DNA from 2 places in the Geobacillus sp. B4113_201601 genome. Region 2 is predicted to be linked to the other one. Evidence: a T-box and tRNA genes for the amino acid it is inferred to sense, from the RefSeq annotation. Region 2 holds a T-box; the other holds one or more tRNA genes.
What was found. The T-box of region 2 lies ahead of B4113_RS09890 (valine--tRNA ligase). A T-box ahead of a tRNA ligase gene usually reads a tRNA of that ligase, here a tRNA-Val.

Region 1: it encodes a tRNA-Val, which carries the amino acid that the T-box ahead of B4113_RS09890 (valine--tRNA ligase) is inferred to sense. The anticodon was not compared.

What each region holds. Positions count from the first base shown of each region.
Region 1 covers NZ_LQYX01000111.1:66,271-72,786, forward strand. Annotated here, with positions in the region: gene B4113_RS15565 (methionine biosynthesis PLP-dependent protein) at 1-958, shown strand, start outside; gene metC (cystathionine beta-lyase) at 962-2,140, shown strand; tRNA gene B4113_RS15585 (tRNA-Val) at 2,985-3,057, shown strand; gene B4113_RS15590 (tetratricopeptide repeat protein) at 3,573-3,977, shown strand; gene B4113_RS15595 (hypothetical protein) at 4,062-5,114, shown strand; gene B4113_RS15600 (hypothetical protein) at 5,126-5,746, shown strand; partial or broken gene B4113_RS19160 (transposase) at 5,855-6,304, shown strand; gene B4113_RS19705 (hypothetical protein) at 6,329-6,516, shown strand, end outside.
Region 2 covers NZ_LQYX01000074.1:221,939-243,958, reverse strand. Annotated here, with positions in the region: partial or broken gene B4113_RS09900 (Ig-like domain-containing protein) at 1-689, opposite strand, end outside; gene B4113_RS09895 (folylpolyglutamate synthase/dihydrofolate synthase family protein) at 769-2,061, opposite strand; gene B4113_RS09890 (valine--tRNA ligase) at 2,195-4,855, opposite strand; T-box leader at 4,925-5,388, opposite strand; gene B4113_RS09885 (hypothetical protein) at 5,531-5,719, shown strand; gene B4113_RS20525 (hypothetical protein) at 5,666-5,995, opposite strand; gene ysxE (spore coat protein YsxE) at 5,976-7,007, opposite strand; gene spoVID (stage VI sporulation protein D) at 7,051-8,052, opposite strand; gene hemL (glutamate-1-semialdehyde 2,1-aminomutase) at 8,248-9,537, opposite strand; gene hemB (porphobilinogen synthase) at 9,553-10,527, opposite strand; partial or broken gene B4113_RS20515 (uroporphyrinogen-III synthase) at 10,579-11,292, opposite strand; gene hemC (hydroxymethylbilane synthase) at 11,292-12,221, opposite strand; gene ccsA (cytochrome c biogenesis protein CcsA) at 12,237-13,103, opposite strand; gene hemA (glutamyl-tRNA reductase) at 13,066-14,433, opposite strand; gene B4113_RS09845 (LiaI-LiaF-like domain-containing protein) at 14,660-15,145, shown strand; gene yihA (ribosome biogenesis GTP-binding protein YihA/YsxC) at 15,160-15,747, opposite strand; gene lon (endopeptidase La) at 15,744-18,071, opposite strand; gene lonB (ATP-dependent protease LonB) at 18,351-20,024, opposite strand; gene clpX (ATP-dependent protease ATP-binding subunit ClpX) at 20,165-21,430, opposite strand; gene tig (trigger factor) at 21,660-22,020, opposite strand, start outside.

The DNA.
Region 1 (6,516 bases), on a different contig from region 2:
CAATCCAACGCGCAAAATTGTTGAGGAGGCGATCGCGAAGCTGGAAGGCGGCGATCAAGGCTATGCGTTCAGCTCCGGCATGGCCGCCATTCAGACGGTGCTCGCCTTGTTTGAGAGCGGAGATGAGTTTCTCGTATCGGCCGACCTTTACGGCGGCACGTACCGGCTGTTTGAGCGCGGCTGGCGCAAGTACGGTCTTCGGTTCCATTATGTCGATTTTTCCGATCTCGATGCGGTGGAAGCGTGTATCAGCGAAAAAACGAAGGCGATTTTCTTGGAAACGCCGACAAACCCACTGATGCACGAGACCGATATTTCCGCGGTCGCCCAGCTTGCCCAACGGCACGGGCTATTGTTGATCGTGGATAACACGTTTTACACCCCGGTGCTCCAGCGCCCGATCGAACAAGGAGCCGATATCGTCATCCACAGCGCCACGAAATATTTAGGCGGCCATAACGATGTGTTGGCCGGCTTGGTCGTTGCCAAGGGAGAAGCGCTTTGTCAACGCTTGGCCGAGTACCATAACGCCATCGGCGCCGTCTTGTCCCCGTTTGACTCTTGGCTATTGATCCGCGGGATGAAAACGTTGGCGCTAAGGATGCGCCAGCATGAAGAAAACGCCAAGCGCATCAGCGCCTTTTTGCGCCAACATGAAGATGTGACCGACGTCTTATATCCAGGAAGAGGTGGGATGCTGTCGTTCCGGATTGCCGATGAAAAGTGGGTGAACGGATTTTTAAAAAGCTTGCGCCTTATTACGTTCGCGGAAAGCTTAGGCGGGGTTGAAAGCTTTATTACGTATCCGGCGACACAGACGCACGCGGACATTCCGGAAGACATCCGCATCCGAAACGGCGTCTGCAACCGGCTGCTCCGCTTCTCGGTCGGCATTGAACACGCCGATGATTTGATCGTCGACTTGGCGCAAGCGTTCAAAAACATGAAAGAGGTGTGAGCGATGGAACGGGAATGGTCGTTTTCGACAAAACTGCTCCATAACGAATGGAAAGTCGACCGCGCAACCGGGGCGGTGAGCGTGCCGATCCAACACGCCTCCACGTTCCATCAGTTTGATTTCGACTCATTCGGAAAATACGACTACAGCCGCTCTGGCAATCCGACGCGCGAGGCGCTTGAGGAGACGATCGCCGCCTTAGAAGGCGGTGTGCGCGGGTTCGCGTTCGCCTCGGGCATGGCCGCCATCTCCACGGCGTTGTTGCTCCTGTCCAAAGGCGACCATGTGCTTGTGACGGAAGACGTCTACGGCGGCACGTACCGGATCGTCACCGAAGTGCTGAGCCGATTCGGCATTGACTATACGTTCGTCGATATGACCGATCTCAAGGCGGTGGCGGAAAACATCCGGCCGAACACGAAAGTCATTTATATGGAAACCCCGTCCAACCCGCTGTTAAAAGTGACCGACATTCGCGCTGTCGTCGAGCTGGCGAAAGCGCACGGCTGTTTGACGTTTTTGGATAATACGTTCATGACCCCGGCGCTGCAGCGGCCGTTGGATCTCGGCGTCGACGTTGTCCTCCACAGCGCAACAAAGTTTTTAGCCGGCCATAGCGACGTCGTCGCCGGACTGGCGGTCGTAAAAGACGAGGAGCTCGGCAAACAGCTGTACAAATGGCAAAACGCCTTTGGCGCCGTCCTCGGCGTCCAAGACGCGTGGCTTGTGCTTCGGGGGCTAAAAACGCTTCACGTTCGGCTGAAACAGTCGTCCGCATCGGCCATGGCCATCGCCGAGTATTTGCTCCGCCATCCGAAAGTGGAAGAGGTGTATTATCCGGGATTGGCGAACCATCCAGGCCATGACATTCAACGCGGCCAAGCGGCGGGGTTTGGCGCCGTGCTGTCGTTCCGCTTGGCCGATGAAGAAGCGGTCCGGACGTTCGTCCGCCACGTCCGCCTGCCGGTGTTCGCCGTCAGCCTTGGGGCGGTCGAATCGATTTTGTCGCACCCGGCGAAAATGTCGCACGCCGCCATGCCGAAGGAAGAGCGGCTGCGGCGCGGCATTACCGACGGCTTGCTGCGGCTGAGCGTCGGGCTTGAGGATGTCAACGATCTGATCGCCGATATTGAGCAGGCGCTGTCGTTTGTGAAAGAACAACCGTCGATTTCGGCGCGCTAAAAGGCGGCGAACGAAAGCTCCGTTGTCGTGGGGGGAAGTGATGGACATGATCATCACGCAAATCTATCCCTGCGCCAGTGCCAACGCCGGCCGCGCCCGGAAGTGGTGAACATGGTCATCACACAAAGCGTGAAAAGACAGTGAACCAAAGCCCCGTCTGTCGCCGTGTTGCCGTTTTTCCGCCAACCGATGCCGAGGGCGCTCCAATCGTTCAACGTGGTCATCGCAAAACGGAGGGGGAAACCACTGCGTACAGCGCGGCGGTTGACGCCCATTCCCCCTCAGCACGGAACCGCCATGGAGCGCCTTCACTCGGCCGTAAACCCACCCCCGCGCCTCCCGGCAAAACGGCCGCCTTCGCCAAAGAACAGCGCCGCCGCGTCACTGGGCAATACGAAACCACCTGTCGCCGTTGCCCCCGCTCTTGCTTGAACCGTTCCGCCACCGATTGTTTGTTTAGGAGGCCGGTGATTTACTCGCCCAACCGCTTCTTCGGATCGTTTCTCAAGTAGAAAAAACTTGCTGCATCAGCCTCTATGTTCACGCGTTCCATCGCCGATCAAGGCAAACAGTGGGTTTTCACCAACCTTTTGAAGGGCGGTGATTTAAGGAAACAGGCCGCTTACCAGCTTCGTTTCTCAAATAGAAAAGCCCTGTCGCATCCAAGATCGGCTTGCAAACACTGCCCTATTGTTCAAGAGAAACAACCGTTTTTCACCAACCTTTTAGGGGAAGGCCGCTTTCCCTTTCTCAAACTGAACAGCGATTTTTTTAAAAAGTTGTTGACAACGCGTATGCTCGTCTATATAATTAAAAATGTGTTCGATAGCGGACAACAATATATGATTCCGTAGCTCAGCTGGGAGAGCGCCACCTTGACAGGGTGGAGGTCGCTGGTTCGAGCCCAGTCGGAATCATCAAGCGAAATCCCTTGAACCACAAGGCTTCAAGGGATTTTTTATTTTTGTTGTCATTCCTTTGAAAATTTATAAAACTAATTTGGAAAATTAACTATGTACAGGATGTTATTGAATGGTAAAATATTCATACAAGTAGTGATCAAATTAGAAACCAAACACGGTCTAAGCTTTGAGAATAATGAGTTAGCCATGACAAAGTTTCATGACACCTGTAGTATATACGAACATTTTGCAATTCGGTCTCATCGTCAAAAATAATTTTTTAGAAAGGAGTTGATGATGTATTTCATTCTACAAGGAATCCGCAGGTAAGGGCTATTTTTATGTTTACTCGATTTTATCTAGCACCACGGGTTGTAATTGGAGAATTTTTCTTCTCTGATTATCAATAATGGGAAGATGAATCAAGTTGGGATTATGTTTTAGAAGAGGAGCGAGCATATGAATACATCCGACTTAATACAATCGGCTGAAAAATTCCGTATAGAGGGCGATTTACAGAGTGCATTGATTTGCTCATTCTATTAGAAAAAATCGAAGCTGACAACCCTTTTGTTCAGTTAAAAATCGGCTTGACTTTAGATGCTATGGGTAAAGAACAAGAAGCGATACCTTACTATGAGAGAGCACTGTCGCTTGGGTTACCTGCTGAGCAACGATGTGTAGCATTATTATGTCTGGGTTCAAGTCTTAGAAATATAGGGCAGTTAGAACATTCCAAACACATTCTTAAGAGTGCAATCGAGGAATTTCCAAATCATATTGGAATACGTTGTTTCTATGCTTTGGCACAATATAGTGCAGGTGAGTATGGTGAGTCTGTTCGCACGCTCATAAATACAATACTGCTTCTTTCCCCTGAAAGTGTAAAACCTTTTGCACGAGGTCTTGAACATTACGCAGATGAATTAAAATGATATTGTTGAACCCTTGTGGAAGGAAGAGCGAATTAACTTCTATACTGTTATTTTCTGGTTAATTTTCTATTTAGAGGGATTAAATTGAGAGCAAAGAAAGCATTACCTATTTTATTGACATCAGCTATGTTATTTGGATCAGCACCGAGTAGTGTACCGATTCCTAATTTGGTATCGAAAGTAGAGGCAGCGACCGTTTCTGTTCCATATGTGAAACCAGAGATTATTGAACCTAAATGGGTGACAGGGAATATTGAAGGTGGCGGCGGAGGCACAATTCAAATAGAAAGTGTGGGATTTAGTACAGAAAGAACTCAACATGGGACGTTGGTATTAGAAATTAGGAGGAAGAATTTTTGTGGGGGGTGTTGGGAAAATTATAGACTTCAGGAAAATGTTACTCTACCAGTTTATCTTTATTCTGAACCTTATCAATTAGATGGAAGAGATGATTCAGCGGAAAGAGCTACTAACACATTAAATACAGTTGTTGATTATATGAATCGAGATTCAAAAGAGAATTATTACTTGAGAGTAGCTTTCTACATTACAAACCCAGACAACGATCATACTTATTGGTTGGGTATGATGGGATCTAACGATCGCAACTCCTTTTATTTAAGAGCTTATTTTTATCCAGATGTAAATCTTGTTCCGTTGTCTAAAGAACAGAGGGATCAGTATTTCAAAGGACAAAGCATTAGTAACGATACAAATGGCAGCAACAATAACAATAATGGTTCTAATACCAACAAACAGCCAATCATTCCAACGCCAAGCGTAAAGTACATTGGGAGATTGATAATTAAAAATAACAATGTTCCGATGTACAATCTGAAAGGTAAGATACATCGTAAGCTCAAAAAGAATGAAGACATTCGGGTGTACGGGATTCAAAAGGATCGGTATTTAGTTGGCGGAGGATACTATGTATTGAAGAATAGCAATACCTCTTTTTATCTAGGGACTATTTACTCTAAAAAGGGCGATATGGTTATCTACAACTCTAAGAGAAAACTGTATAAGAAGATTAAAGTAAACCAAAAAGTAAAAGTATATTCAACTAAGAATAATGTATATCAAGTTGGTGGAGGATACTATGTACTTCCTCAGAGTAACATTGTGTTTCAAAGATAGGGGAAAGTGAAATGAAAAAAACTATATCTTTGATTTTTACAGTATTCGCCTTCTTGATGCTATCGGGGTTCTCTTTTTCGCAGAATCCTAAACCCAAATCTTATTTAAACGGAAGTACAACGGTCTATTATTTCGATCTTCGGAGTCCTGAAAATCGAAGCGGTTTAATTAAGGCTAGTGGGCCACACTATCAAGAGAACCCCAATTTATGGACAGCTTTGGCTAACGGAGCAAGAGCGTATAAGAATATGTGGTATAACGTGTCCGCATGGGAAAGCCAATCAATGCCGTCAGGAGCGATTATTCTAAAACAAAGAGATCTTGTGTGGAAAGGGAGTTTGCAAACTAGCATTGATTCGGCTATCAGTAGTCTGAGAAAACAGTATCCTAATTATGACATAAAAGAAGTCATGGTCTATCCGGTTCACTATCCAAGGACTTATCCTGTTTCTGCTGCCGATGCTCTAATGTTAATGGCGGAAGATGAGTACCAAAAAAGTTCAGAACTTGATCTGGAAATTGATATGGGTTTTTCTACAGTACCAAAAATAGAAAGACCATTTGGTGGGGGCACGTTCCACAGTTTGGGATACACGAGCTTTATATTTTCCAACACCCCCATTCAAAGCTAGTGATGGAAAAATCTATACATTTAATAACATAAAGGCTCTTCACCACAAAATGTACTTGACAATCAGGTTATTTTCTGATCAAGGGTACAAAAAATGCGAAATTTCCTGTATGGTAAAGGTGACCAAACCATCAACCATGATGGAAGCGTTCGCCGCGTGTGCCGATTGTTAAGCCAACGTCCAGAAAAATGAACAGAAGAAGAGAGACAGGAAGTTCGACAATGGTGCCAAGAAAGTGCTTATTTACGTGATGTCTATCAAGCCCTTCAACATTTCCGTTACGTATCCAAAAGCCAAACAAGAAAGCAAGCCGAAACTCGTTTGACCCAATGGTTTGACCGGTACCTTTTTAGCGACTGTGCCGCCGTACGCCGTATTGCCAAGGCACTCATCACCCGAAAAGACGCCGTGCTTTCTTGCATCGTTTTTTCTTACTCCAATGGTCCAATGGAAGGAATCAACAACAAAATAAACTGGATCAAAAGGCGAGGATATGGGTATCGAAATATCCAGCGTTTTACTTTGCGTGTCCGTCTAGAGACCTCTATCACATTTTAACGTAAAAATCAAGTACATCTTTTGGTGATGAACCAACATAAAACTAGTGATGGAAAAATCTATACATTTAATAACATAAAAGAAGTTTTTACGCCAATTAACGGCAAAACACCTTGGTTAGATGGACCCGGATTTTGGAGCAATTGGGCAGTTGCTGGTTACTCACAAGGAAAAGGACTTAAATATCTTGTTGAAAACGGAATTTGGTATGG
Region 2 (22,020 bases):
AAGGTGTACGTCACCGGGATCGAAGCGGTCACCTTGTCCCCGTACTTCCAGCCGGAAAACGTTTTTTTGATCTCCTTATAGGTGATCGTGCTCGTCGTATTCAGCACCGTCGGCATTCCATCGGTCAAGAAAATGATGTACTTTTTCCGCGCCGGATCATTAAAATACGACCGGGCGAGCGACAAAGCGGCTGAATAGTTCGTTCCACCATTGGCCGTCAGGCTGTTTCCTTTCTGCAAAATCGCGTCAAGCTGGTTGATGACGTTCGCATTGGCGTCAAACGGAACAAGGCTGTCAAAACGCACGCCATCGGAAAATGGAATGAACGCGAAGCGGTCATTGACATTGGAATTCTCCTTAAAGTAGCTGACCGCTGTTTGCAAAGCGGATTTGGCGCTTTGCAGCTTGGTTAAGGTCATGGAACCGGATACGTCCATGACAAAGACGACATCGATCGGCGGGCGAATCACTCCTGACACCGCTCCTTGCGGAATGAGCGTCACATCGAGCCGGCCTTGGGCATCGCCGTTAGGCGGTTTGGCGTACTCCGGCTGCGAGGAAGTGAACTGCCATTGGAGCGAGGGAAGCGTTGCCGCTTGCACCGGTGCCTCCTTCCCGCCTACGACAAACATAAGCCAAAACACCCATCCGAGCGCGAAAAGCGCGCGCAAAATCCCCCTTTTCTCCATGCTCCTCTCCCCGTTTCGCGACAATTTTCCTATATTTCTATTATACCATCGTTCAACCATTATCGATAGAAAAATTTTCTTATCGGAACTGTTTTTTTACGTCTGAAATAAAGTACAGCGACCCGGTGACAACTAACAGCTCGTCATCTCCCATCTGTTCTTGCTGGGCGCGAATCCAGCCGGTCCAATCATTGGCAGCGTCCTTCTGCGGGTGGGAAGAGAGAGCGGCTAATGCTTCTGCTTGAGCGGCGCGCGGAAAATCGAACGTCGTAAACGTGATCGTGTCAGCCAGCTCGTCAAGCAGCCGGATCATTGGCGCAAGCGGCTTGTCCGCCAACGCGGCAAACAAGACGTGGATGCGTTTGTCCGGGTAATGCGCGCGCACCGTGTCCACGAGCGCGCGGATGCCGGCTTCGTTATGGGCGCCGTCGACAATGACGAGCGGTTTGTCGCTCACCTTCTCAAAGCGGCCGGGCCAAGCAGCTGAAGCCAGCCCAGCGGCGATATGCTCCGGGTCGATCAAAAATGAATAGCCAAGCCGCAATAGTTCGGCCGCCATCACCGCCACCGCCGCGTTTTCGACTTGATGGGCGCCGGGCATGTGAATGCGCACATCGCGGTATTCAGAAAACGGCGTGACAAGCGAAAATTGCTCCCCTTCCGCGGTCGTTTGCTGGTCGGAGACGGTAAAATCAACGCCGAGCCGATATGTTTTCGCTTTCCGCTCCGCGGCCGTCTTGACGATCACCTCCCACGCCTCTGGCTCGTTGACCGCTGTCACGAGCGGCACGCCGGATTTGATGATTCCCGCTTTCTCAGCGGCAATTTGCCCAAGTGTATCGCCTAAGATGTTCATATGGTCATAGCTGACGTTCGTAATGACGGAAACGAGCGGATAAATGACGTTCGTCGAATCGAGCCGGCCGCCGAGTCCGACTTCAATGAGCACGATATCTTGAATGTGTTGTTTGCCAAAGTAATAGAGCATCATGGCGGTAATCACTTCAAATTCGGTCGGTCCGCCAAGTTCCGTCCGTTCAAGCTCGTCCGCGAGCGGCTGAACGACTCGCACTAGCTCCACGATTTCTTCATCTCCGATCGGTTCGCCGTTGACGCTGATCCGTTCGTTGAACTGCTCGACATACGGCGAAGTGAACGTCCCGACCGAATACCCCGCCGCCTGCAAAATCGAGCGCAAATAAGCGACCGTCGACCCTTTTCCGTTCGTTCCGCCGATATGGACGGCGCGGACGCGGCGCTCCGGGTGGCCGAGTTTTTCCATCATCCATTCCATCCGTTTTAGCCCCGGCTTCATGCCAAGCCGCAGCCGCCCGTGAATCCAAGCGACGGCTTCCTCATATGTGCGGATCATCTTCACGACTCCTCCCTTGAGAAGATCAAGATCGAAAGGCTGGCGATGGGCCGGACGGCTTCCGCCAGCGAAAAAGACGAACCCGCCTGATGGCGGATTCGTCTTCATCATAATCAACCGCAAGATCGTTTGTCTACCGTTTCAGCTCAGCGAGGCGCGCTTTCACCGCTTCGCGTTTTTCGATGTAATCTTGCCGCTTGCGCCGCTCTTCTTCGACGACATGGGCCGGCGCTTTCGCCAAAAAGCCTTCGTTGGCCAGTTTCTTTTCGACGCGCTCGACTTCGTTGTTCCACTTGTCAAGCTCTTTTTCAAGCCGCTTGATTTCTTCTTCAATATTGATCAGCCCTTCAAGCGGCAAAATAAGCTCCGCCCCGGTGACGACGGCGGTCATCGCTTTTTCCGGCGCCGGGACATCGGTGTCGATGACCAGCTCGCTCGGATTGCAGAACCGTTCCAAATAAGCGCGGTTTTTCAAAAGCGCTTCCCGCACGTGCTCGTCTTTTGTCTTAATGTAGAGCGCAATCGGCTTGCTCGGCGGCGTGTTCACTTCAGCGCGAATGTTTCGGACCGCGCGGATGATGTCCACAAGCAGCCGCATTTCTTCAGCCGCTTCTTCGTTCGACAGTTCGGGACGCACTTGCGGCCACGGAGCAACGGTGATCGATTCGCCGTCATGCGGCAAGTTTTGCCAAATTTCCTCGGTAATGAACGGCATGAACGGATGAAGCAGGCGCATCGTGTTGTCAAGCACATACGCCAACACCGAACGCGTCGTCTTTTTCGCCGCCTCATCATCACCGTACAGCGGCAGTTTCGCCATTTCAATGTACCAGTCGCACAAATCGTCCCAAATAAAGTTGTACAGCGTGCGCCCGGCTTCGCCAAACTCGTATTTGTCGGCGAGCTTTGTCACCGTGTCGATCGTTTCGTTTAAGCGCGTTAAAATCCAATGGTCGGCGACCGTTTTTTCGCCGCTCAAATCGAGCTCGTCGTACGTCATGCCGCCCATGTTCATCAAGGCAAAGCGCGAGGCGTTCCAAATTTTGTTAGCAAAATTCCACGTCGCTTCGACTTTTTCCGTGCTGAAGCGCAAATCTTGGCCCGGCGAGCTGCCGGTCGCCAAGAAATAGCGGAGCGCATCGGCGCCGTACTGGTCGATCACATCCATCGGATCGACGCCGTTGCCGAGCGACTTGCTCATTTTTCGTCCTTGGGCATCGCGGACAAGACCGTGGATCAACACGTCTTTAAACGGCCGCTTTCCGGTGAACTCAAGCCCTTGGAAAATCATGCGCGATACCCAGAAGAAAATGATGTCATAGCCGGTGACAAGCACATCGGTCGGGTAATAGCGCTTGTAGTCCGGCGAGTCGGTATCCGGCCACCCCATTGTCGAGAACGGCCAAAGCGCCGAGCTGAACCACGTATCAAGCACGTCGGGGTCTTGCTCCCAGTTTTCAATGTCTTTCGGCGGCTCATGGTCGACGTAAATGTCACCCGTTTCTTTATGGTACCACGCCGGAATCCGGTGCCCCCACCAAAGCTGGCGCGAAATGCACCAGTCGCGGATGTTTTCCAGCCAGTGCAAGTACGTTTTTTCAAACCGCTCCGGCACGAACTGCACTTTTCCGTCCGTTTGCTGGAGCTTGATGGCGGCTTCAGCGAGCGGCTTCATTTTCACGAACCATTGCGTTGACAAATACGGTTCAACGACCGCGCCGCTCCGCTCGCTATGGCCGACCGAGTGGACGTGTTCCTCGATTTTAAAGAGGACGCCTTGCTCCTGCAAATCGCGGACGATTTGCTTCCGGCATTCAAACCGGTCAAGCCCTTGGTATTGCATGGCGTTTTCATTCATCGTGCCGTCTTCGTTCATGACGAGAATGCGCGGCAAGTTGTGGCGGTTGCCGATTTCAAAATCGTTCGGGTCGTGCGCCGGCGTAATTTTGACCGCCCCGGAGCCGAATTCCATATCGACATATTCATCGGCAATGATCGGAATTTCGCGGCCGACGATCGGCAATTTCACCATTTTGCCGATCAAGTGCTTATACCGCTCATCATCCGGATGAACCGCCACAGCCGTGTCGCCGAGCATCGTTTCCGGACGGGTCGTCGCCACTTCAATGTAGCCCGAGCCGTCGGCGAGCGGATAGCGCAAATGATAGAGCGCGCCTTTTACTTCTTTATACACCACCTCAATGTCCGACAACGCCGTTTTCGTCACCGGGTCCCAGTTGATGATGTACTCGCCGCGGTAAATGAGCCCTTTCCGGTAAAGCGAGACGAACACTTCGCGCACCGCTTTGGAGAGCCCTTCATCCAGCGTAAACCGCTCGCGCGTGTAATCGAGGCCAAGCCCTAATTTTGCCCATTGGCTGCGAATATGGCCGGCGTATTCTTCTTTCCATTTCCACGTTTCTTCCAAAAATTTTTCCCGGCCTAAATCGTAGCGCGACAATCCTTGCTGGCGCAGCTTCTCTTCCACTTTCGCCTGGGTGGCGATGCCGGCGTGATCCATCCCTGGAAGCCAAAGAACGTCATAGCCTTGCATCCGCTTCATGCGGGTAATGATGTCTTGCAGCGTCGTATCCCACGCATGCCCCAAATGCAGTTTGCCGGTGACGTTCGGCGGCGGAATGACGATCGTAAACGGTTGTTTGTCCGGATCGCCGGTCGCTTCAAAAAACTTGCCTTTCAGCCACCATTCATAACGCCCCGCCTCAACGGCGCGATGGTCGTATTTGGGCGGCATTGACACTTCATGCTGTGCCACTTTTGTTCCCTCCTTCATGTGATCGACAATAGCTGTTGCCTACGGAGTGCATCATCCGATCGGCAAGCAAAAAAGCCCCTTTCATCCGAAAAGGACGAAAGGAGCTGCTTTCGCGGTACCACCTTTTTTCTTAAGCCTAGAAGGCTGGGGATGGAAGGGAGCCGGACGCTTCCCAACCTCGTTTCTCAAATCGAAAAGCCCTGTCGCATCAGGACCGCCTTTCGCACGCTCCCCACTGCTCAAGAGAAACAACCGTTCTCACCAGCGATCTAGAGGATGGAAGCAGAGCGCCGTTCCCATACCACAGCCGCATCTCCGGCTTGGGAAAAAGGCATCTTGAAACGGCGTTTTTCAACCACCGCCCTCTAGGGCTTAAGCGCTTCATTGGCATAACGGCAATCAACCGGCTTCCTCTACTCGGCAGCAGCGCCTTTCAACGAAGCAGCTCAAGGGCGACCTTCCAGCAGCCGCCATCCTAGGAAATCTCGCAGCTTCTGATTTCCCTCTCTGCAGGCGCGGGCCGCTGTACTCCTCCCCGTCTTCGCTTTTATCGTCATCGTCGTTCGATTATTATACTACCATTGTCCATCATCTTTGCCAAGTTTTTATTGATTTATTCGACAGAAAGCCATTTGGTGACAAACGTTCGCCCGTCTCATATTGTATAGTAAACCGGAGAAGGAGGGACGACCGATGCGGCGTTTCAATCCGTACTCATGGCCGCCGTGGCTGCGGCAAGTGCGCGCCATCTGCGCCCAAGTGATCATTCCGCTCGCCGTTTTTCAGGCGATCCGCACCATTTTGCTGCCGACAACGTTTGACGTGCTTTTATTGGCCATTCTTGTGTTGGCGGCTGTCGCGTTCCGTTTGGAATGGATTTAGAAAATGGGATGTAAAACAAACATTCAACTTATCATCGCTCAAGGCAACGAACGGTTTTTCACCAACGTTTTCGGCTTCCATGGCCATAGAAGGCTGGTGAAAAACCGCTGTCACACACGAATCGGCGGCATGTTCATTCAGAAAAGAAAGTTGATTGTGCAAGGTTTCTCTAATTGAGAAACAGATGGGATCAGCAGTATTTTTCCCTAAATCACCGGCCTCATAGGCGTTTCCGGATTTCTGTTCGAGGATGGATTTAGCCTTGACCGTGTTCATCGATCGGCGCTTCGGCGTCACTCATCTCTTTTTGTTGCTGTGCGGCATCGCGCTGGACAAGATGCATGACGACCGCTTCCATGTTTTTAAAGGCAAAATAACAGCGCTGCAAGGCGGCGACGTAGGCCCGCTCGTTCCGTTCCGTCCGCCGGGTGGCTTCATATCGCTCCAAACAGCGGACAAACCCGCGCGGCTCGGCCAAGTGGCCGTATAAAAACGCCCGCTCCCCGGCGGATAGTGGCAGCGCTTTTTCATATTCATCGATGCCATCAAACCACGCCCGCGCAAGCGGCGGAAACGTTTGAACATGGGTGCGAAACGCGGCGATCAAATCGTATACCGGCGAATTCCAATGCGCCCGCTCCCAGCTGATCCAATACGGCGCCACGTAGTGGGAGAGGCGCGCTTTTCCGTGCACCCAAGCCGTCCGCCATTGCTTCGTTTCCTTGAGCGCCTCCTCCCACGCAGCCAACTGCTCCTCGGCGAACGAATACGCGCGCATCACTTCATGAAAATAGGTGCAGCATTGGAGCTGAAACGGCGACATGTACCACGCCGATTCATACGTTTCGACTCGCTCTTCCCATAAAGCTCGCGCTCGTTGCCATTCGTTCTTTTTTTGCTGGCGGTACGCTTCGATTTCTTCCTCTTTTACCGCCACCGTGCGGATGGTGGCGCGGTGCAGCTCGGCCAACCCGCGAAAGAAAGAGCGGACAACCTCGTCGTCCGCTTTCACCCCTTGATCATGCCAAGCCTGCAAATAATAAAGGCGGCCTCCATCGACCGCAAACGGTGACTGTTGGCGCGTCCCGTACACCGGCGGACAACGGCGGCCATAGTAGCGAAGCGACTGCCAAACCGCTGCCGCCTCCCGTTCGTCATGGAGCGCCTTTAAAGCGAAAACGCCGTTTGTCGTGTACACTTTCGCTACTTTGCCCCGCTGTTCGATGCGCTCCGGCGTCACCCCATATTGGGCAAGCAGAGCGCGCTGGCTGGCAAACCGTCCATCCATCGTGATGCCCCCTTGACGGCAAAAGAAGCGGAAAGCACCCTGTTCATGAGAACGAACGGCTTCCCGCCATGGCCGGAATATAGAGCAGCTGCCCTTCGTGGACGTCATCCGGGCTTTCCAAATCGTTGGCGCGCAAAAGCTGAGAAACGGTCACCTCATATCGTTCCGCAATCTTGTCCAACGAATCCCCTTGCTGGACGATGCAAATTTTCACTTTCGTAAACTCTTCCGTCTCGCTTTTCGCAAACAGTTTTGTCAAATAGAGCGCATTTTCGCTTTTCGTTTTCGTCTCCTCTGTCCCTTCTTCCTTCTCTTTTTTCGCCGCCCCGATCGATACTTTGGCCTCGGCGGACGGCAAGAGGGAATCGGTCTCGTCATCCGCTGGCGCGCTGACCGCCTTCGTTTCCGTCTCAAGCGGCAGAAACGGCTCTGTTTCATTTTCTACTTCTTCATGGCGGCTAGCGGCAAGCGCCGATGATTCATCCGCTTCATAGCGAAAAGGAGAAGCGAATGCAGACGGTTCGGGATCATCCACCTCTTTGCGGGCCACTGATTCAAACGGGGCAAACAGCGGCTCTTCTTCCTCATCAGCCGGCAACTCGGAAGCGAGCGGCGCGTCGCTGATGCCGCTGATGGAAATATCGGCGGTCACCACCAACCGGCCATTGTCGCCCAACTCATAGTCAAACGATTCGACCGTCACGTACACGTCATCAAGCGAGCGAATCCGGTTTTTCGGAATCGTGATATCAATAGGGAATCGGTGCGACAGTTCGCTGACGCCGTCGTCGCGCACCGCGATGTGCTGAATGAACCGATAGCTCGCCAAGTCAAACGCGTCCTCTTCCTCGGCAGCAGCTAGTTTCGGCTGCGCTGAGCGGAACTCCCCGCTTAACTCAAGCGCGCCGCGAATCGTGATATATTGATCATACTCCTCAACGGAAATGACCGGATCGAGAGAAATGGACAAAAACTCGGCGACTTCCTGTCCGCTTTGAAACCAGACCGATTCTTCGAGCGAAAAACGCAAATACGACTGCTCCAACCGGGCCTCCTCCTTCCGTCCCTTCGCCAAATGGTTTCTATGACAGTATCCATTGTATGAGCGAAAAAAGGACAGTATGATAAAAAAATCGGGCTGAGCCTTTACGATCGGCACCACCGATCACGGCAGAAGCAGTCAGCACGTCTATGCAGCAACGAAAGAGGGTATCCCGCTTTTGGGACACCCTCGTTTCGTTTAGCCGCGCAGGCGGGTAAACACCCGTTCGGCAGCGGCGATCGTATATTCAATGTCTTCATCGCTATGCGCCGTCGACAAAAACAGCCCTTCAAATTGCGACGGCGGCAAGAAAACGCCTTCGTTCGCCATCTCCCGGTAATAGGCGGCAAACAGCTCCAAATCGGACGTTTTGGCCGTCTCGTAATTGATGACCGGCTCGTTTGTGAAGAAAAAGCCAATCATCGATCCAGCGCGGTTGATCGTGTGCGGAATGCCGTACTTTTCCGCCGCCTGATGAAGACCGTCAGCAAGGCGAGCCGCCTTGCGACCAAGCTCTTCGTACACTTCCGGCGTCAATTGTCGCAGCGTTTCGTAACCGGCCGTCATGGCGAGCGGATTGCCGGACAGCGTGCCCGCTTGATAGACCGGCCCGCTCGGGGCGACAAGCTCCATGATCTCCGCTTTGCCGCCGTACGCCCCAACCGGCAGGCCGCCGCCGATCACTTTGCCGAGGCACGTCAAATCCGGCTCCACGCCGTAATACCCTTGCGCGCAATGGTAGTCGACGCGGAATCCGGTCATGACCTCATCGAAAATCAACAAAGCGCCGTATTGTTTCGTCACCTCGCGCAGCCCTTCCAAAAAGCCGGGAACGGGCGGCACGACTCCCATGTTGCCGGCGACCGGCTCGACGATCACCGCCGCAATGTCTTCGCCAAACCGCCTAAACGCATAGCGGACGCTGTCCAAATCGTTGTACGGCACCGTGATCGTATGCTGGGCGACCGCTTCCGGCACGCCCGGGCTGTCCGGCAAACCGAGCGTCGCCACGCCGGAGCCGGCTTTAATGAGCAGCGAATCGCCATGGCCATGATAGCTGCCTTCAAATTTAAGGATTTTGTTGCGTTTCGTATAGCCGCGCGCCAAACGCAAAGCGCTCATCGTCGCCTCAGTGCCGGAGTTGACCATGCGCACGACCTCGACGGACGGCACCCGCTCGATGACGAGCTTGGCGAGCTCATTTTCAAGCAGCGTCGGGGCGCCGAAGCTCGTTCCTTGCTCCGCCACCCGCTTCAACGCCTCAACGACGTGCGGATGGGCATGTCCTAAAATGAGCGGCCCCCACGACAACACATAGTCGATATATTCATTGCCGTCAATATCGTAAATTTTCGAGCCTTGGCCGCGCGCCATAAAAATCGGCGTCATCCCAACCGACTTGAAGGCGCGCACCGGGCTGTTCACTCCGCCCGGCATCAGCCGCACCGCTTCTTCATAAGCCGCTTTTGAACGATCATAGCTGCGCACGATTCCGCCCCCTTTCTATTCGGCAAGCCAACGGGCTACATCTTTCGCAAAATACGTAATGATCAGATCAGCGCCCGCCCGCTTCATTCCAGTCAGCATTTCCATCACGACCGCCTTTTCGTCAATCCAGCCGTTTTGCGCCGCCGCTTTGATCATCGAATATTCGCCGCTCACATTATAGGCGACAAGCGGCAGCGGGAACCGGTTTTTAATGTCGCGGATGATGTCCATGTAGGCGAGCGCCGGCTTCACCATCAAGAAATCAGCGCCTTCTTTGACATCCGACTCCGCTTCCCGAAACGCCTCGAGGCGGTTGGCCGGATCCATTTGGTACGTTTTCCGGTCCCCGAATTGCGGCGCGCTGTCCGCGGCTTCGCGGAACGGGCCGTAAAACGCCGACGCGTATTTGATCGCGTACGACATGATCGGCACGTTCACAAACCCGGCTTCGTCAAGCCCGCGGCGAATGGCGGCGACAAATCCGTCCATCATGTTCGACGGGGCGATGATATCAGCGCCCGCCTGCGCTTGGCTGACCGCCGTCTTGGCGAGCAGCTCAAGCGACGGGTCGTTCAGCACTTGATCGTTTTCCACGACGCCGCAATGGCCGTGGCTCGTATACTCGCACAAACACGTATCGGCGATCACGACCATTTCCGGATGCTGCGCTTTGATTTGGCGAATCGCCCGCTGAACGATTCCGGTTTCACAGTACGCCTGCGAACCGACCTCGTCTTTTTCATTGGGCACGCCAAACACCATCACCGCCCGAATGCCAAGCTTGGCGATGTCATCGATTTCTTCTGGCAGACGATCGAGCGATAAATGGTACACCCCCGGCATCGACAACACTTCGCGGCGAATGCCGCTCCCTTCCACGACAAACAGTGGATAGATGAAATCATCAACATGAAGATGCGTCTCCCGCACCATCGCCCGAATGGCGGCTGTTTGCCGCAGACGGCGATGGCGGTCAAACGGTAATGTCATGCGCGTCCCCTCCATGGAAAAATATTGTTCCATCGCTCTGATTATACCATCGGCCGTGTAATCAGTGGGACAAATCTGGACGGCGATTCCTTCCCGCTCCGCCGCGTCTTTCGTCACCGGCCCGATGCAGGCGACAGCCGTGCCGGAAAGAAGGAAGGCGGCTTCGCGGCCGAGCAGGCGGACGAGGCTGGTGACCGCTGATGGACTCATCAATGTCACGACATCGACCTTGCGCGCGCGAAGCAGCGACAAGAGCTGCTCTCGTCCGCTCGCATCTGGCACCGTCTCATACACCGTCAACTCCTCGACGACCGCGCCGGCTTCCCGCAGCATGGCCGGCAGCACAGGACGCGCCAAATCCCCCTTGACAAACAGCACCCGCGCTCCGCGGCGCAGGCGTCCAGCGAGCAACACGGCGAGCCGCTCGGCGGTGAAATCATCCGGCACGAGCGCCGGCGCCACCCCGTACTCCGCGAGCGCCGCCGCCGTTTTCCGGCCGACGGCGGCGACGTTCGGCAGCGACTGCGACGGCGAAACATAGGGAAAAAAGCAGCGGACCGCATTCGCGCTCGTAAACACAAGCCAGTCATAGTCCCCAAGCCGCGTGGCCAGCGCCGCCAGCGCATCCGGCCTCGCCGCCTCACGGATGGCAATGAGCGGAATCTCGACCGGGATGGCGCCGGCTTCCCGCAGCTTCGCGGAAAACGGCGCCGCCTGGTCCTTCGCGCGCGTCACCAGCACGGTCTTGCCGACAAGCGCGCCCATCAACCTTCCAGCCCCTTTTTCACCCGTTCGATCAGCTCCTTCGCCCCTTGTTCGCTCAAGATGGCGGCCGCCTGCCGGCCGACCGCTTCCGGATCGGCGCCGGCGACGATTTCTTTATACACTTCTTTGCCGTCCGGAGCGGCGACCAAGGCGGTCAGGCGCACCATGCCGCCATCCGTTTCGGCGTAGCCGGCAATCGGCACTTGACAGCCCCCTTCCATCTGCTGCAAAAAGGCGCGCTCCGCTCTGACCGCCCGCTCCGTCTCTTCATCGTTCAGACGGCTCAACCACTCGCGCAGCTCGCGATCATCGGCGCGGCACTCGACGGCAAGCGCCCCTTGACCGACCGCCGGCACGCATACATCGAGCGGCAAATAGTCGCTGATGACCTCATCGCTCCAGCCCATGCGCGCCAAACCGGCAGCCGCCAGCACGATGGCGTCGTACTCGCCGTTTTCCAACTTCGCCAGCCTCGTATCGATGTTGCCGCGAATCCATTTGATCGTCACATCCGGGCGGTAGGCGAGCAGCTGAGCGGAACGGCGCAGACTGCTCGTGCCGATCACCGCTCCGGCCGGCAGCTCCGCCAACGTCCGCTTTCCTTTGCTGACGAGCACATCGCGCGCGTCTTCGCGGCGCGGCACCGCGCCGATGACTAACCGATCCGGCAGCACCGCCGGCATATCTTTCATGCTGTGGACGGCCATATCAATACCGCCGACGAGCAACTCATGCTCGATCTCTTTCACAAACAGCCCCTTGCCGCCCACTTTGGAAAGGGTGACATCGAGCACGCGGTCCCCTTTCGTGACGATTTCTTTCACCTCGAACGTAAACGGCGCCCCGCGCCGCTTCAATTCGTTGATGACCCAATTCGTCTGGGTCAACGCCAGCTTGCTGCGCCGCGAGCCAACGACAATGTTCCGCATCTCGCTCCTCCTCAATCATGAGTACCAAAAATGAAATTTTGACAAACTGCCAAACAAGAAAAAGTTAACGAGCAAAAACAAAAACGAGCCGATGTTCCATAGCGCGATCGTCTTGCCTTGCATCTGCCGAACCACTCGTTTGTAAAAATAGATCGCATAAACGAGCAGAACGACAAACGAGCCGAGCACCTTCGCGTCATACCAATGAAAATGGTCGATTTGGATATACGCCCAAATGACGCCAAGGATCAATCCCAATAACAACATAGGCAAACCGAGCAAGTTTAAAACATACGACCAAAAATCAAGCCGGGACAAATCGGCCATCCGCCAAAGCCGCGCCCCCCACTTTTTCTTTTTCAACAAGCTGTATTGCAGCATATACAGCACGGAAAACAGAAACGACAACGTAAACGCCGCGTAAGCTCCAAGAGCGAGCGTAATATGAATGATCAACAGTTCGGAAACGAGCCGCTCCGCCACCGCGGGCGACTGCGAGGACGGCGCAAACGTATGAATGGCCAAAATGAAAAACGCGAGCACATTGGTAAAGAACACGATAAAATCAACGCGCAGCAGCCGATTGATGACGAGCGACAGCGTGATGAGCAGCCAAGCGTAAAAATAAAGACCTTCCGACATCGTCAAAATCGGAAAGCGCTTCGTCTCGATGATGCGGAAGGCAAACGTCAAGGTTTGCAAAAACCATACAACAGAAAGCAACCAGAAGGCGATTTCGTTCGCCTTCCGGTTTTGCTGCAAAAAATCGATAAAGTATAGAAGAATCGATACAATATAAAGCGAAATGGACAATTCATAGACAAGCGGCACGACAAATCCCACCTTACAGCTGCCATGACGGACGGGCAGCGCGGGCCGCATCAACGCCCTGCTCATCGCGCCGTTCGGCGTTCGCCTGCTGCATGTGATGGCGCTCGGCGTTCACCATGTCCTCGATGTTAAAAATTTTTGCAAACAGCTGGAGCGCTTCGTCGGCGTTCGGTCCGGCGGCGAGCTCCTTCGCCTGCAAAATCGGGTCGCGCAACAACTGATTGACGATGCTTTTCGTATGCTTGTTCAGCACTTTCCAGTCACGCTCCGACAAATGCGGCAGCTTCCGCTCTAAACTTTTCATCGTTTCTGCCTGAATGGCGAGCGCTTTCTCGCGCAAAGCGGCGATCACGGGCACGACGCCAAGCGTTTGCATCCATTGGCCAAACGCCGCGAGTTCCGCTTCGATCATCGTTTCGATGCGGGCGGCCGCTTTCTGCCGCTCCGCCACGTTCGCCGCGACGACGTCTTGCAAATCGTCGATGTCGTACAAAAAGACCGTCTCAAGCTCGGCCAACGCCGGATCCAAATCGCGAGGCACGGCGATGTCGATCATCAAGAGCGGCCGGCCTTTGCGCATTTTCTCGAGCGGCGCCATCATCTCTTTGGTCAACAGATAGCCTTTGGCCCCTGTGGAGCTGATGACAATATCGGCTTCAAGGAGCGCACACGACAGTTCGCCGAGCGGCTTCGCCTCGCCGGCCAATTGTTCGGCGAGCTGCTTCGCTTTTTCCAACGTTCGGTTGACGACCGTCACTTTGCCGACGCCGCTGCCGTGCAAGTTTTGCGCCGCCAACGTCCCCATTTTGCCAGCGCCGATAATGAGCACATGCTGATGGGCAAGGCGGCCAAAAATTTTCTTGGCCAGCTCGACCGCCGCATAGCTAACCGACACAGCATGGGCGCCGATGCCGGTTTCCGAATGAGCGCGTTTGGCAAACGTCACCGCCTGCTTAAACAAGTGGTTGAAAATCGTTCCGGTCGTGCCCCGCTCTTGAGCCAGCAAATAGCTCGTCTTCACTTGTCCTAAAATTTGCGTCTCCCCAAGCACCATCGAATCGAGTCCGGCGGCGACGCGAAATAAATGCCGGATCGCCGCTTCCCCTTCCAACGTGCGCAAATACGGGGCGATCGCCGCCACTTCGATGTCGAACCAGTCGGCTAAAAACGATTTTATATAGTAGCGGCCGGTATGCAGTTGATCAACGACCGCGTAAATTTCCGTCCGGTTGCACGTCGAAACGATGACGTTTTCAAGCACGCTCTTTTGGTTGGCGAGCTGCGCCATCGCTTCGCCGAGCTCTGCCTCGCTAAACGCCAACGTTTCGCGAATTTCTACAGGGGCGGTCTTGTAGTTGACGCTAACAGCCAAAATTTGCACGATGCCATCTCCCCTTACAGATGCGTTCCTTTCATCATTATACCACAACTGTCCATCGTTCCGTTTGAAAAAATTGTGAACATGGTAGCCAAGCTAGCGGATTGGATCCATAATGGAATCAACCGCTTTCGCAAAAATTGTGAACATGGCGGCCAAGCTATGCTAAACTGTAAACAGTTCTTCTGCTCTCAGCAGGTGCAAAAAAAGAAGAAACGGGGGCGCAGCGATGAAAAACAAAACAGCATTTTCCGGCATCTTGTTCATCGGCCTCGGGCTGTATTTTCTCGCCGGGCAGCTCGAGGCGCCAGTGTTGCGGTTATTTCAAGGCTGGCCAGCATTGCTTGCCATTTGCGGCGCATCGTTGCTCGGTCAAGCGTATTCGGCGCGCGAGCATCAGTTTATTTTTCCCGGCTTCCTGTTACTAGGCTTCGGCCTCGAATTAATGCTCCCCGCCGCGTTTCCATCGTGGCCCCGTGGCGTCAACGTCTTTTTTTTGATCATGGCCATCGCTTTTTTCGCCAGCGGCCGCAAACAAAAAAGCGGGGCTGGCTTCGGTGCGCTGTTTTTGCTTCTTTTCGCCATAGCGACGTTTTCCGGGCGCATCCAGCCGCTGTTTTCCCTTGTCCAAGCCGGCTTGTCTTCCTTCTTATCGTTTTGGCCGCTCGGGCTGGTCGCCGTCGGCGTGTATTTGTTGTGGGCAAGGCGAAAATAGCGGGGCGGCGAAGCCTAACCGGAAACAAACGGCAAAAGCGCCGCCCACACCTCCTCTTTCCCTTGGCCGGTCTCGGCGGAAAACAAAAGAAGCGGGTCGCCGTCAGCCATCCGCAACGTCTCGCGCGCGATGTTCGCGTGTTTTTGCTGTTTGCCGCGCGGCACTTTATCCGCTTTCGTCGCGACGACGATCACCGGGATCCCGTAATGCTTCAAAAACTCGTACATCATGATGTCGTCTTTCGTCGGCGGATGGCGCAAATCGACAAGAAGGACGGCGGCCCGGAGCTCCTTGCGCTTCGTAAAGTACGTCTCCATCATTTTCCCCCATTTTTGCCGCTCCTGCTTCGAGACGCGGGCAAAGCCGTAGCCAGGGACATCGACAAAATAAAACGAGTCATTCATCAAGTAAAAGTTCAACGTTTGCGTTTTTCCCGGCTTAGAGGACGTTCGCGCCAAGTTTTTCCGGTTGATCATTTTGTTGATAAACGACGATTTGCCGACGTTCGAGCGGCCGGCGAGCGCCACTTCCGGCCGCCCGCCGTCCGGATATTGCTCCGGTCTGACCGCGCTGATAATGAGTTCCGCTTTCGTGACGTTCATGGCTTCCATCCCACCAATGCGTGCGGCAGCACTTCATCAAGATGAGAGACGAGCACAAAATGGAGATCGCGCTTCACGGTGTCGGGAATATCGGCTAAATCTTTTTCATTGTCCTTCGGCAAAATGACCGTTTTCAGCCCGGCGCGATGGGCGCTTAACGTTTTCTCTTTCAGGCCGCCGATCGGAAGCACGCGGCCGCGCAGCGTGATTTCCCCGGTCATGCCGACGAAGCGGTTCACCGGTTTGCCGGTCAAGGCAGAAATGAGCGCCGTCGCGATCGTGATGCCGGCGGACGGGCCGTCTTTTGGCACCGCGCCTTCCGGAACATGGATATGGATATCGTGCGTTTCGTGAAACGCCGGATCAATGCCGAGCTCCTCGGCGCGCGAACGCACATAACTGAACGCCGCCTGCGCCGACTCTTTCATCACATCGCCGAGCTTCCCGGTTAACACGAGCTTGCCGCTTCCTTTGGCCAAGGACACTTCAATCGCGAGCGTATCGCCACCAAACGCCGTGTAGGCGAGCCCGGTCGCCACGCCGACTTGGTCTTTCGCTTCGGCCTGGCCGTAGCGGTATTTCCGTTTCCCTAAAAACTCCTCGATATTGGTTTCCGTGATCACGACCCGCTTTTTCGCCCCGGAAACGATCAGACGGGCCGCTTTCCGGCAAATGGCGGCCAGCTGCCGCTCCAGCTCCCGCACGCCGGCTTCGCGCGTGTAATGACGAATGATCGTCAGCATGGCCTCGTCACGAATTTGGAGCGCCGCCTTTTTCAAGCCGTGCGCAGCGAGCTGCTTCGGCAACAAATGCCGCTTGGCGATGTGCAGCTTTTCCACTTCCGTATAACCAGGAATGTGGATGACTTCCATCCGGTCCAACAGCGGCTGCGGAATGGTGGCCAAATGGTTGGCGGTGGCGATAAACATGACTTTCGATAGATCGTACGGTTCTTCAATGTAATGGTCGCTGAACGTATGGTTTTGCTCCGGATCGAGCACTTCCAACATGGCGGCTGACGGATCGCCGCGAAAATCGCTTGACATTTTGTCGATTTCATCAAGCAAAAAGACCGGATTGATCGTGCCGGCTTTTTTCATTCCTTGAATGATGCGGCCCGGCATCGCCCCGACGTAGGTGCGGCGATGGCCGCGAATTTCCGATTCGTCGCGGACGCCGCCAAGCGAAACGCGCACAAAACGGCGGCCGAGCGCTTTGGCGATCGAACGGGCGAGCGACGTTTTCCCGACCCCCGGCGGCCCGGCGAGGCAAAGGATCGGGCCTTTGAGCGACTGGGTGAGCTGTTTGACCGATAAAAATTCGAGCACCCGCTCTTTCACTTGCTCGAGCCCGTAGTGCTCTTCATGCAAGATGGCCTCGGCTCGTTTGATGTCATGAATGTCTTCGGTCTCTTTCGACCACGGCAAGACGATGAGCCAGTCGAGATAGTTGCGAATGACCGCGCTCTCTGCCGAAGTCGCCGGAATTTTTTCGTAGCGGTCCAGCTCTTTGAGCGCGGTTTCTTTCACATGCTCCGGCATGCCGGCCGCCTCGATTTTTTCTTTCAGCTCCTCGACCTCGCCTGTCTTCCCTTCTTTTTCCCCGAGCTCTTTTTGAATCGCCTTCATTTGTTCGCGCAAATAATATTCTTTTTGTGTCCGCTCCATCGATTGTTTGACGCGGGCGCTGATTTTTTTCTCAAGCTGAAGCACTTCTTTTTCATTGTGTAAAATTTGAATGATTCGATTGAGGCGCTCTTTGACATCGATCGTTTCCAGAATGCGCTGTTTTTCCTCCAGTTTCAGCGGCAAATGCGAAGCGATGATATCGGCCATCCGCCCCGGTTCATCGATGTCGGCGATCGAGGCGTAAATGTCGACCGACAGCCGCTTGGACAAGTTTATGTATTGCTCAAAATACTCGAGCATCGTCCGTTTGAGCGCCTCATCCTCCAAATCTTTCGCCGCCCGATCGGCAAACTTTTCGACTTTGACGGAAAAGTACGGCTCTTCGCTCACCACCTCAGTGATCAGCGCCCGGGCGACGCCTTCGACAAGCACGCGAAACGTGCCGTTTGGCAGTTTCAACAGCTGCTTGACGCGGGCGATCGTCCCCATTTTATATAAATCATCCATGTCCGGTTCGTCGACGGCCACGTCTTTTTGCGACGCCAGCAAAATCATATGGTCCTCGACCATCGCTTGCTCGAGCGCTTTCACCGACTTCTCGCGCCCGACGTCCAAATGAAGAACCATCGTCGGAAACACAAGCAACCCCCGCAACGGCAAAAGCGGGATGGCCGCCTCCTTTTTCTTTCCGTTCACGCCGAACACCTCCACATCTCACTTCTATTCGTTTATTGTATAGTACGACGGCCGGGTTTGTAAAATTTGATGAACGTTTTGCTCCTTCGGTTTGTTTTCGAGGTCAGCTATATACACTGGGTTTGTAAAATTTGATGAACGTTTTGCCGGCAAAGAAAAGCCGACTTCGGCCGCGATCCGCTCGCGCCGAAGCCGGGCAGGAGGAAAGAGCGAAGCAGGCCTTCCGCCGCTGGACCGCTTTCCTTCGCGCCCGCGGTCCGTTTCCTTCGCCTCGCGACATCAAACGAGCTTTTTCTCGGATCGGTCGAGCGCCGCCGGCAGCAACGCCGGTCCGCGGCGCAGCGCCTCTTCGCCGAACACGTGGACGAGCGCTTCCTCCAAGCGGCGAACGGCAATGAGGTGGATGCCGTCGATTTCCGCTAGCAACGATTGCCGGTTTTCTAGGGGAATGATCACTTTCTTCGCTCCTGCCTGTTTCGCCGCTTTCACTTTGGCAAAGACGCCGCCCACCGGCTTCACAAAGCCGCGAATGCTGATTTCTCCAGTCATGGCGACGGTATGGTCGACCGGTAATTGGTAAATGGCAGAATATATACCAACGGCGATCGCCAATCCGGCCGAAGGGCCGTCAACCGGCACGCCGCCCGGAAAATTGACGTGAATGTCGTAACGATCCGCCGGCACGCCCATCGCCCGCAGCACGGTGATCACGTTTTCCGCCGAACCGCGCGCCATACTTTTGCGTCGCACCGATTTTTCCGCGCTGCCGATGCTTTCTTCCTCGACAATGCCGGTGACGTTGACCGATCCTTTTCCTTTTGCCGGCAAGGCGGTCACTTCAATCTCAAGAAGCGCGCCAGTGTTTGGGCCATACACCGCCAAGCCGTTCACCACACCGACGGCCGGAGCGGACGCAATTTTCTTTTCGTAGCGCGGCGCCATTTGGCTCGCTTGGATCACCCATTCAATGTCTTTGTCTACAATGTGGTCGCGGTTCTCGGTGATCGCTAGCCCAGCGGCAATTTGCATCATGTTGACGGCTTCCCGGCCGTTGCGGGCGTAGGCGGCTAAAAGACGAATGCCGCTTTCTGACACGTTCAAGCGAATTTTTTCTGCCGCTTTTTTCGCGATCAGAGCGATCTCGTCTTGATCGAGTTCGCGGAAAAACACTTCCAAACAGCGGGAGCGAATGGCCGGAGGAATTTCGTTCGGCGTGCGCGTCGTCGCCCCGACGAGGCGGAAGTCAGCCGGCAGCCCGTTTTGAAAAATGTCGTGAATGTGGCTTGGGATTTGCGGATTTTCTTTGCTGTAATAGGCGCTCTCAAAAAACACTTTCCGGTCTTCCAGCACTTTGAGCAGCTTGTTCATTTGAATCGGATGAAGCTCGCCGATCTCGTCGATGAACAATACGCCGCCGTGGGCGTTCGTCACCGCCCCTTGCTTTGGCTGGGGGATGCCGGCTTGCCCCATCGCCCCGGCCCCTTGATAGATCGGGTCGTGCACCGAGCCGATGAGCGGGTCAGCGATGCCGCGCTCGTCAAAACGCGCCGTCGTCGCGTCAAGCTCAACGAACACCGCATTTTTCTGAAACGGGGAGAGCGGATTTTTTTTCGCTTCTTCCAAAACGAGCCGAGCCGCGGCCGTCTTGCCGACGCCAGGGGGACCGTAAATGATGACATGCTGCGGATTCGGCCCGCATAAAGCCGCCTTTAACGCCTTGATGCCATCTTCTTGGCCGACGATGTCATCAAAACGTTTCGGCCGCACTTTTTCTGCCAGCGGCTCGGTGAGCGAAATCGAACGCAGCTTGCGGAGCTGTTCCATCTCTTTGCGCGACTCTTTGTCAATCGAAACTTTTTGCACGCGCTGTCCTTTGAGCAAATTCCAAAAGTAAAGGCCGATGATGACCCCGAAAAACAGCTGAATAAGAAGCACGATGTTCGTCCAGTCCATGCCCCGATATCCTCCTGCCTCTAATAGTATGTCGTATGATAGTATCTCCGGGAACGGACGGGAATAAACAAAAAAGCGCCGGCCGGCGCCTAGGGCATGGGGGCAAAAAAAGAAACCGCCGGAAAAAGGCGGTTTCTCCATCAAGCCGATGTTTTCCGTTCTTGCTCGATGACGGTGCCGTCATGGCGGATGAGCGTCGGCGGTTTCGTGCCGCGCACCGTGTCAACGGTGATGATGCATTTTTGCACGTCTTCGCGCGACGGCAACTCAAACATCACATCGAGCATAATCCCTTCGATGATCGAGCGCAGACCGCGCGCCCCCGTTTTCCGCTCAATCGCTTTTTTCGCGATTTCGCGGAGCGCCGCTTCCTCAAACTCGAGCTCTACGCCATCAAGCTCCAGCATTTTTTGGTATTGCTTGACAATGGCGTTTTTCGGTTTCGTCAAAATGTCAATCAGCGCTTGTTCATCGAGCGGCTCGAGCGTCGTAATGACCGGCAGGCGGCCGATGAACTCCGGAATGAGCCCAAACTTGAGCAAGTCTTCCGGCAGCACTTTCGACAACAAGTTTTTCTCATCGACGTCAGCCTGGTTCATTTCCGCGCCAAACCCGATCACTTTTTTGCCGAGGCGGCGCTTGATGATCGGCTCGATGCCGTCAAACGCTCCGCCGCAAATGAACAAAATGTTCGTCGTGTCGATTTGGATGAACTCTTGATGCGGATGTTTCCGGCCGCCCTGCGGCGGAACGCTGGCGATCGTGCCTTCTAAAATTTTCAACAGCGCCTGCTGCACCCCTTCGCCCGAAACGTCGCGAGTGATGGAAGGGTTTTCCGATTTGCGGGCGATTTTATCGATTTCGTCGATGTAAATAATGCCTTTTTCGGCCCGTTCGACGTCGTAGTCAGCCGCTTGGATGAGCTTTAACAAAATGTTTTCGACGTCCTCGCCGACGTAGCCAGCTTCCGTGAGCGACGTCGCGTCAGCGATGGCAAACGGCACGTTCAAAATGCGCGCCAACGTTTGTGCCAACAGCGTTTTCCCGCTCCCTGTCGGCCCGATCATCAAAATGTTGCTTTTCGACAGCTCGACATCGTCGATTTTGCTGCCGGAATTGATGCGTTTGTAATGGTTGTAGACGGCGACGGCAAGCGATTTTTTCGCTTCGTCTTGCCCGATGACGTATTCATCTAAAATTTCCCGGATTTCCAGCGGTTTTGGCACATCTTTAAACTCAAATTCTTCCTCGTTGCCGAGCTCCTCTTCGACGATTTCCGTGCATAGCTCGATGCACTCGTCGCAAATGTAAACGCCCGGACCGGCGACCAGCTTGCGCACTTGGTCTTGCGTTTTGCCGCAAAACGAGCATTTTAACTGCCCTTTTTCATCATTAAATTTAAACATGTCATTCACCCCTTGCTAACGAAATCGCGCCTGCGTATGTATCTATTTCCGCTGCTCTTTGATGTCCAAAGCGTATGTATCCGCTATTTTACCATAAGTGTTTGCGAAAAAGCGAATGAAAAAACTGCAATCCGTTAGAAAAGTTTGAAAATTGCCGTTCAGACGCTATGCAGGAGATAAAGAACAAGGCACGAACGTCTCGCGCCTTGTTCTTTGCTTACCACTATTATTATGCCGCAACCTTGCTGTGCTCCACAAGAAAATCGACCGTTTTCCGCCATTTTAAGTCTTCTTTGACGCCATCGAGACTACCGAGCAGCTCTTTTAACTTGTCAACGCTTAAGTTGTACGCTTCCGCCATTTTGTTGAGCTCCTCGTTCACCTCTTCGTCGGTCACGTCGATGTTTTCCGCCTTGGCGATCGCCTCAAGCGTCAGCGCCGCGCGCACCCGTTTTTCAGCGTCTTCTTTCATTTGTTCCCGCAGCGCCGCCTCGTCTTGGCCGGAGAACTGATAATACAGCTGCAAGTTCAGCCCTTGCATTTGCAGGCGCTGATCAAATTCGCGAAGCATTCGGTCCGTTTCGTTTTTG